DNA from 3 places in the Kosakonia pseudosacchari genome. Region 2 is predicted to be linked to each of the others. Evidence: predicted binding sites of a transcription regulator. Region 2 holds the regulator's gene; each other region holds the start of a gene.

Region 1 (3,203 bases), 460 kb from region 2:
ATGAAGGCGACAGCGTCACGGTGGGTAAAATAGCGCTGCAGGTGTTGCACTGTCCTGGTCATACGCCGGGGCATATTGTGTTCTTTGACGCGCAATCCCGTTTGCTGATTTCCGGCGATGTGATTTTTAAAGGCGGCGTGGGGCGCAGTGATTTCCCGAAAGGCAACCATGGGCAATTGATTGATTCCATCAAGCGCAAATTATTGCCGTTAGGCGATGATGTTACTTTCCTTCCCGGACATGGCCCAATGTCTACGCTGGGATATGAGCGCTTGCATAATCCGTTCCTGCAAGATGAATTACCGGTCTGGTAAATAAAAAAGGGTCGCTTCGGCGACCCTTTTTGTTACTGCTGTAACTTACAGTACGGCAACGATAGCTTCGCACAGCGGCGACATATTATCCGGCGTCATACCTGCGACGTTAATGCGCCCAGAAGCAACCGCATAGATACCAAACTCTTCACGCAAGCGCAGCACCTGTTCTTTGGTCAGGCCGCTGAACGAGAACATACCGTTCTGTTTGGTGATAAAGCTGAAATCGCGGTTAGCCCCTTTCTCCTGCAAGGTATTAACAAACAGCAGGCGCATACGCTGAATGCGCTGGCGCATGTCCGTTAACTCTTGCTCCCAAATGGCACGCAGAGCCTCGTTACTGAGAATGGTTGCAACCACTGAAGCGCCATGCGCTGGCGGGTTTGAGTAGTTGGCACGAATAACGGCTTTCATCTGGCTGAATGCGCGATCGGCGCTTTCCGCGTCTGCGCTCACCAGTGTACAGGCACCGACGCGCTCATTGTACAGGCCAAAGTTTTTCGAGAACGAACTGGCGACCAGCAGCTCTTTGTGCAGTGCGGCAAACGCGCGCAGCCCTTCGGCATCTTCTTCGAGACCGCGAGCAAAGCCCTGATAAGCGAAGTCAAACAGCGGCAGCCAGCCTTTTTCAACGGACAATTTCGCCAGCGTTTCCCACTGTTCCAGCGTTGGATCGATACCTGTCGGGTTATGGCAGCAGCCGTGGAACAGCACCACGTCGCCCGCCTGAGCGTTATTCAGGTTTGCCAGCATACCGTCGAAGTCCAGCGCGTGGTTCTGCGCGTCGTAGTAAGCGTATTCACACACTTCCAGACCGGCGGAATTAAACACGCCTTTGTGGTTCGGCCAGCTCGGATTGCTCACCCAGACACGTTTTGCGGTGGTGTTTTTGGCGAGAAAATCTGCCGCTACGCGCAGCCCACCCGTACCGCCAGGCGTTTGCGCGGTGCGCGCACGTTTGTCATTGATAATCGCGCTGCCTTTGCCGAACAGCAGTTCCTGAGTGCAACGGCCAAACTCAGGAATACCGTCGATACCGAGGTAGTTTTTGGTGGTTTCATTTTCCAGCAGATAAAGCTCGGCTTTTTTAACGCTGGTCAGCACCGGGGTCTTGCCGGTTTCGTCTTTATAGACACCGATGCCTAAGTTGATTTTATTGGGGCGTTCATCGGCGCGAAACAGATCGGCCAGACCCAGAATGGGATCGGCAGGGGCGGCGGTTATATTCTCAAACATGACGAGGTTCCATTTTGATGACAGAAGGGAGGTCCGCTATCAGGTTAACGGCTGACACAGGAATTGCCAACCGTTTGCGATAAAAAGCGCGATGCTTTTCAAAACTCATCGTGATTTATAATGCAGGCATAAAAAAACAGGGCCAAAGGCCCTGTTTAATATGCATATAACAGTCGAGGGTGACTATTAGAACTGGTAAACGATACCCACTGCTACGGTGTCGTCAGAACCTACGCCCAGTTTGTTGTCTTTATCAATCTGATTGATGATGTAGTCAACATAGGTGGACATATTTTTGTTGAAGTAGTAGGTAGCACCAACTTCAACATAGTTGATGTAATCTTCGCTACCGATACCTTCAACATCTTTCGCTTTAGATTTGTAGTAAGCGATGGACGGACGCAGACCGAAGTCAAACTGGTACTGGGCTACTACGGAGAAGTCCTGAGTTTTGTTCAGGTAACCGTTGGACTTAGCGGTGTCTCCAGGCAGAGTTGTTTTCAGACGGGTCGCGTTGCGAGTTTCGCCGTACAATGCTGCCAGGTAAATGTTGTTAGCATCGTATTTGATACCGGTCGCCCACTGCTCAGCTTTATCGCCTGTTGTACCGTAAGTTGTCAGAGCTTGCTGAGTATTGGTACGATCCGCTGCGCCGTATGCACCAACGATACCAAAACCTTCAAAGTCATAGCTTACAGAAGTCGCCCAGCCATCGCCGTTGGAACGAGTAATGTCATCTGCAGAATCTGTGAGCGATGTAGCACGCTCGTTTTTACCCAGGTACTGAACGCCGAAGTTCAGACCGTCAACCAGACCGAAGAAGTTGTGGTTACGGTAAGTCGCCAGACCGCCGTTACGGCTGGAGAAGAAGTTATCGCTGTTCGCGGTATCACCACCAAACTCTGGCAGCATATCGGTTACGCCGATTGCATCATATACCAGACCGTAGTTACGACCGTAGTCGAAAGAACCGAAATCGCCGAATTTCAGACCAGCAAAGGCCAGACGAGTTTTGTTACCGCTTTGAGCATCGGTACCACCTTCAGAGTTGTTACCCTGGAAGTTGTACTCCCACTGGCCGTAACCGGTCAGTTGGTCGTTGATTTTGGTTTCGCCTTTGAAGCCCAGACGTGCATAAGTCTGGTCGCCGTTGCCGCCGTAGCTGTTGGCACCGTTATCTTTAGAGAAGTAGTGCAGACCTACAGCTTTACCATACAGGTCTACTTTGTTGCCGTCTTTGTTGTAGATTTCTGCAGCGTTAGCTGCACCGGCTGCCAGCAGAGCAGGGATAACCACTGCCAGAATATTGCGCTTCATCATTATTTATTACCCTCATTGGTTTTTTTGAACACCTGCCACTGCCGCCAATAAATTCCGTCAATAAAAATTTACGGAACTATTGATGAGAGTTTGGTGTCTTTCTGTGTCTGAAAGGAATCTTTCCAAACATAACAACGTTTCGCTACCCTGAAAGTGCTACAAATGTCTTAAAGCAGTAACAAAAAGAAATATTGTGTAATATTTTGTGTATTTACGGGAACTTTGTGAACCATCTCAAAGTTCAGCATCAGGTGCTGATTTAATGAGCGATATCATTGCTATTTATATGAATTACTTATGTTTAATTAAGCTAAAGGCTTTTCTTATCCGCTA
Region 2 (3,203 bases):
TGCTGTCGCCCGCAATGGCAGTTTTAGCGGTGCAGCGCAGGAGTTACACCGTGTGCCCTCTGCAGTGAGCTATACCGTGCGACAGCTTGAGGAGTGGCTGGCTGTTCCGCTGTTTGAACGCCGCCATCGTGATGTCGAGCTCACGCCTGCCGGGGTCTGGTTTTTGAAAGAAGGGCGTGCTGTTATCAAAAAAATGCAGATCACCCGTCAGCAGTGTCAGCAAATCGCTAACGGCTGGCGCGGACAACTGGCGATTGCGGTCGACAACATCGTCAAACCTGAGCGTACCCGGCAATTGATCGTCGATTTCTATCGCCATTTCAGCGACGTTGAGTTACAGGTCTACCAGGAAGTATTTAACGGTGTCTGGGATGCGCTTGCTGATGGGCGGGTTGAACTGGCGATCGGCGCAACGCAGGCCATTCCCGTCGGCGGGCGCTATGCGTTTCGCGATATGGGGATGCTGAGCTGGAAATGTGTGGTTTCCAGTCGCCATCCGCTGGCGTCACTGGCAGGCCCGCTTAGCGACGACACCTTACGCAACTGGCCTTCACTTATCCAGGAAGATACGTCCCGTTCGTTGCCCAAACGTATTACCTGGCTGCTGGATAATCAGAAACGCGTGATCGTCCCGGATTGGGCGTCGTCGGAGGCGTGCTTATCGGCAGGATTATGCGTGGGAATGGTGCCGGCACACTTTGCCCGCCCACGGCTCGACAGCGGTGACTGGGTCGCGCTGACGCTGGAAAACCCCTTCCCGGACGCGGCGTGCTGCCTGACGTGGCAGCAAAATGAAGCTTCCCCGGCGTTAAACTGGCTGCTGGAATACCTGGGAGATAGTGAAACGCTGAATAATGAATGGTTACGGGAGCCGAATTAACGGCTCCGTAATAAGCGATTAGCGGCGGTAGTCGCGGAACGGACCATCGGCCACGGAACGGCGCTCAACCAGGCGCGGATGCACTTCAATAGACTGCGACTCTTCGCGCTTGTTGACGATGCGATCAAGCAGCATGGTAAACGCCGTTTCTCCCAGCGAGTCTTTCGGCTGGTGAATCGTGGTCAACGCCGGGGTGAAGAAGCGTGAGTTACGCACGTTGTCATAACCAATCAGGGAAATATCCTGCGGTACGCGTAAACCCATCTCATCGGCAGCGCACAGCGCGCCCATTGCCATAATGTCACCACCGCAAAAGACAGCGGTAGGACGATGCGCCTGACCGAGGATTTGCTGCATCGCGCGATAGCCGGATTCCGGCTCGAAATCGCCCTGGACGATCCAGCTTTCCGGCACGCTAATAAGAGCTTCTTCCATCGCTTTCATAAAGCCAGCCAGACGGCCAGCGCCAGTGTTACGCTCCAGAGGACCGGGGATCACGCCAATATCGCGGTGTCCGCGGTCAATAAGATAGCGCCCGGCCATATAACCGCCTTCAAAGGCGTTATCAATAACGGAATCCGTAAAGTCGGCCTTCGCTTCGCCCCAGTCCATCACCACCATCGGGATATGGCGGTACTCTTCGAGCATGCTTAACAGCGATTCCGGGTATTCGGAACACATTACCAGCAAGCCATCGACGCGTTTTTGCGCCATCATCGACAGATAAGCCCGCTGTTTTTCCAGGCTATTCCAGGCATTACCGAGGATCAGGGTGTAACCCTTCTGGAAGCACTTTTTCTCAACGGCTTCAATAATTTCAGCAAAGTAGGCCGCTTCACTGCTGGTGGCCAGCAAGCCGATCGATTTTGTGTGATTCACTTTCAGGCTGCGGGCGACGGCGCTGGGGGAATAGTGCAACTCTTTAATCGCCGCCCACACGGCATTGCGCGTTTCTTCGGCGACGAAACGGGTTTTGTTAATTACATGTGATACGGTTGTAGTGGAAACGTTTGCTCGTTTCGCTACGTCTTTAATCGTTGCCATCAGATATCACTCCAGACCATATCATAAGCTCCTGATAATACATAAGGTAAACGTTTGCCTTTAATCACCCTGTACCCATCAAAGGGGGTGCGGTACGCCGGGAAAACGACACTGGACGTCAGGAGGGGAGTCAATGGCCGGTACGCTAATAAATTTAGCGTCGAATTTTGTCTGATCTTGAGCAAAAGGGGAAGTATTAAAACGTTTCTCCTGCCAATTCCCGCAAGATTTTTAAGATAATTTGTGCAAAAATGCGTTATCTCACTTTTTGTGGGGAAATTAAAAAGGGGAAAATTGATGAGCACCGATCTGAAGTATTCTTTAATCACTACCGTCATCGTTCTGGGCCTGATTGTTTTCGGCGGTCTGACTGCTGCACTGCATTGATCTATCGCGAGGGAGAGCCTCTTCTCCCTCGGTTTTCTTCCCCCGCTATTGTTATCACTTCTGCAATAATCTTTTGTCATTCTGCTAACTTCTGTTTTTTGTGATAGCTGTCATACTTTTGACTTCAGCGACAGGGTCGCAAGTCGGCATGTCTATTTTGGAGTGACAGATGAAAATTAATTTCCCTTTGCTTGCCCTGGCGATTGGCGCCTTCGGCATTGGTACCACCGAGTTTTCCCCGATGGGATTACTGCCGGTTATTGCCCGCGGCGTTGACGTTTCTATTCCGGCGGCGGGGATGCTGATTAGCGCCTACGCGATCGGCGTGATGGTCGGTGCGCCGTTAATGACGTTGCTGCTGTCTCACCGCGGCAGACGCAACGCCCTGATCTTTTTGATGGCGATTTTTACGCTCGGTAACGTGCTGTCGGCGATTGCGCCGGATTACGCCACATTAATGCTGGCGCGTATCGTCACCAGCCTGAACCATGGCGCTTTCTTTGGTCTTGGTTCGGTGATGGCAGCAAGCGTGGTCGCGAAAGAGAAGCAGGCCAGTGCGGTGGCGACCATGTTCATGGGGCTGACCATTGCTAACATTGGCGGTGTCCCTGCCGCGACCTGGCTGGGTGAAACCATTGGCTGGCGTATGTCGTTCATGGCTACCGCCGGGCTGGGTGTGATTGCCATGGCGAGTCTGTTCTTTTCACTGCCGAAAGGTGGCGCAGGTGAGCGCCCGGACGTGCGTAAAGAGCTGTCGGTGCTGGTGCGCCCGCAGGTGTTATCCGCGTTGCTGACCACCGTGCTCGGTGCGGGTGCCATGTTCACGCTGTATACCTATATTGCGCCGGTGCTGCACACCATTACCGATGCCACTCCCGTTTTTGTCACGGCG
Region 3 (3,203 bases), 1.4 Mb from region 2:
GTCAGCGCGCGGGCATCCAGCATATGCGCGTAGCCCATATTGTAAGCCGCCAGCGCGAACCAGATCTTTTCATCCTGCGGAACGGTGTCCGGCACTTTGCTCATCATGTCCACCAGGTAACGCGCGCCGCCGCTGATGCTTTGCTCGGCGTCAGTGCGATCGCTTAAACCTAAGCTCTGCGCCGTATTGCGCGTCAGCATCATCAAACCGCGAACACCGGTGGGGGAGGTGGCCTGGGAATCCCAGTGCGACTCCTGATAAGAGATAGCCGCTAACAATCGCCAGTCAATCGCCTGGGCGTACTTTTCAAACAGCGGTTGCAGATCCGGCAGCACGCTATCGACGGCGCGTAAAAAGGTACGCGTGTCGACATAGTCAAAATCCTCGCCGTGGCCGAGGTATTTCTCCTCCAGTCGCGCAAGCGTGCCGTCTTCATTCATATTATTGAAGAAATCGAGCATCGCGGCCGACAGCGTATTATCGTCATCGCGCTTGCTAAACCAGGTAACGGGTTGCTCATCGGTGATATCCAGCGCCACCGCCAGCTCAGGATGCACACGCTGGAACAGGCTAATGGCGACCGAATCGGCGACGGTGTAGCTCAGTTTCCCGTCGACCACTTGTTGCAGCAGCGCGGTCGTGCCGAGCTTTTCATCCACCGTCCAGCTTAACTCCGGGTACTTCTTCTCTTTTATTTCACGCAGATCGTCCAGCGCGACATGACCGGGGGCGATAGTTAACTGGCTGGCATTCACAGACTCCAGCGTACGTGGACGGTAGCTGCCTACGCGGTACACCAGTTGCTGAGAAACGGAGTAATAAACCGGCCCGGTTTGGTAGTTTTTTACCCGCTCACTGTTGTAGACCAACCCGGCGGCGAGCATGTCGGCATCGTCATTATCAAGATCGTCAAACAGTTGGCTGATATTCTGACGCACCGTGACTTTCAGTTTGACGCCGAGATAATCGGCGAAATGCTGCGCGAGATCGTAATCCAGCCCATACGTTTTGCCATCAACGGTGGTGTAAGTGAGCGGTGTGGCAATGGTACTGACGCGCAGCTCCCCGCGAGCTTTGATCGCCGCGATGCGATTGTCGGCTTTGCCGAACCAGGGGATAGAAGGCCACAGGGCCGCTGCCAGCAGCAGGGTGACAATGCCGATGAGCAGATAATTAATCTTAAATTTTTTCAAGGAGTTAATTCTCTGCGCCGTGCTTTGCCTCAGAAGATTCTCGTAATGATAACAGTAAGGTTTGTCGGTGATTGAGCGGCATTCTGCGCAACAAAACGCCAGTTGGCAACTAATTAGAGCATTCGGCGACAGCTATTGTTAAAAATTGACGGCGATTTTATTTCAACGCAAACGGTTTCGTCGGCGCGCAGGATTCTCTATAATGACGCCCGTTTTCCCCTGGTGCACACTTAAAGCGTCCCCGACGCTGCGTAATCGAAGACGAGAGACTTATGATGGAAATTCTGCGTGGTTCGCCTGCATTGTCCGCTTTCCGTATCAACAAACTGCTGGCACGTTTTCAGGCTGCCAACCTCCCGGTAAGCAACATTTACGCCGAATACGCTCACTTCGCCGATCTCAATGATGGGCTGACAGAAGATGAATCCGCGCGGCTCCAGCGTCTGCTGAAATACGGCCCGAGCCTTAGCAGCCATACCCCGACCGGAAAATTACTGCTCGTCACTCCTCGTCCCGGCACCATCTCTCCCTGGTCTTCAAAAGCAACCGACATCGCTCACAACTGCGGCCTCAACAAAATCAATCGCCTTGAGCGCGGCGTCGCTTATTACGTTGAGGCCAGCGGGCTGACTGACGCCCAGTGGAACGACGTTGCTGCAGAACTGCATGACCGCATGATGGAGAGCGTATTCACTTCACAAGCAGACGCCGAACGGCTGTTTGAGCACCATCAACCTGCGCCGGTACAGAGCGTAGATCTGCTTGGTGAAGGCCGTCAGGCGCTGATTGACGCCAACCTGCGTCTGGGGCTTGCGCTGGCGGAAGACGAAATCGACTACCTGCAAGAGGCGTTTACCCGCCTCGGGCGCAATCCGAACGACATTGAGCTTTATATGTTCGCGCAGGCGAACTCTGAACACTGCCGCCACAAAATTTTCAACGCCGACTGGGTGATTGATGGCAAACCGCAGCCGAAGTCGCTGTTCAAAATGATCAAGAACACCTTCGAGCAAACGCCGGATTTCGTGCTGTCAGCTTATAAAGATAATGCCGCGGTGATGGAAGGTTCCGACGTGGGTCGCTTCTTCGCCGATCGCGGGGAAGGACGTTACGACTACCATCAGGAACCGGCGCATATTCTGATGAAAGTGGAAACCCACAACCACCCGACGGCGATTTCGCCGTGGCCGGGGGCGGCGACAGGCTCCGGCGGCGAGATCCGCGATGAAGGCGCGACCGGTCGTGGCGCGAAGCCAAAAGCGGGGCTGGTGGGCTTTTCTGTTTCCAACCTTCGTATTCCGGGCTTTGAACAGCCGTGGGAAGAGGATTTCGGTAAACCGGATCGTATCGTCACGGCGCTGGATATCATGACCGACGGCCCGCTGGGCGGCGCGGCGTTCAACAATGAATTTGGTCGTCCGGCACTGAACGGTTACTTCCGTACTTATGAAGAGAAAGTAAACAGCCACAACGGCGAAGAGCTGCGCGGCTACCACAAACCGATCATGCTGGCGGGCGGCATCGGCAACATCCGCGCCGATCACGTGCAGAAAGGGGAAATCACCGTTGGCGCGAAACTGATCGTGCTGGGCGGCCCGGCGATGAATATCGGCCTGGGCGGCGGCGCGGCCTCTTCAATGGCATCTGGTCAGTCCGATGCGGATCTCGATTTTGCCTCCGTACAGCGCGACAACCCGGAGATGGAGCGTCGTTGCCAGGAAGTTATCGACCGCTGCTGGCAGCTCGGCGATGCCAACCCGATCCTCTTTATCCACGACGTTGGCGCGGGCGGCCTTTCTAACGCCATGCCGGAGCTGGTGAGCGACGGCGGTCGCGGTGGTCGTTTCGAGCTGCGCGATATTCTGAGCGATGAGCCGGGAATGAGCCCGCTGGAAATCTGGTGTAACGAATCGCAGGAGCGCTATGTGCTGGCGGTTGCCGCCGATCAACTGGCGCTGTTTGACGAGCTGTGCCGCCGCGAGCGCGCGCCGTACGCAGTGATTGGTGAAG

What was found. The regulator PurR, encoded in region 2, represses purine synthesis genes. The targets are predictions, from matches to a motif close to CANGCAAACGTTTGCNTG.
Region 1: a site for PurR is predicted at 1,614-1,631, ahead of IP581_RS07855 (amino acid aminotransferase). Genes of this name have one in related genera too.
Region 3: a site for PurR is predicted at 1,358-1,375, ahead of purL (phosphoribosylformylglycinamidine synthase). Genes of this name have one in related genera too.

The regions. Positions count from the first base shown of each region.
Region 1 is NZ_CP063425.1:1,694,323-1,697,525, forward strand. Features, by position in the region: gene IP581_RS07850 (MBL fold metallo-hydrolase) at 1-314, shown strand, start outside; gene IP581_RS07855 (amino acid aminotransferase) at 360-1,550, opposite strand; gene ompF (porin OmpF) at 1,737-2,870, opposite strand.
Region 2 is NZ_CP063425.1:2,154,684-2,157,886, forward strand. Features, by position in the region: gene punR (DNA-binding transcriptional activator PunR) at 1-880, shown strand, start outside; gene purR (HTH-type transcriptional repressor PurR) at 899-1,924, opposite strand; gene cydH (cytochrome bd-I oxidase subunit CydH) at 2,222-2,311, shown strand; gene IP581_RS10150 (MFS transporter) at 2,481-3,203, shown strand, end outside.
Region 3 is NZ_CP063425.1:3,600,638-3,603,840, reverse strand. Features, by position in the region: gene mltF (membrane-bound lytic murein transglycosylase MltF) at 1-1,226, opposite strand, end outside; gene purL (phosphoribosylformylglycinamidine synthase) at 1,466-3,203, shown strand, end outside.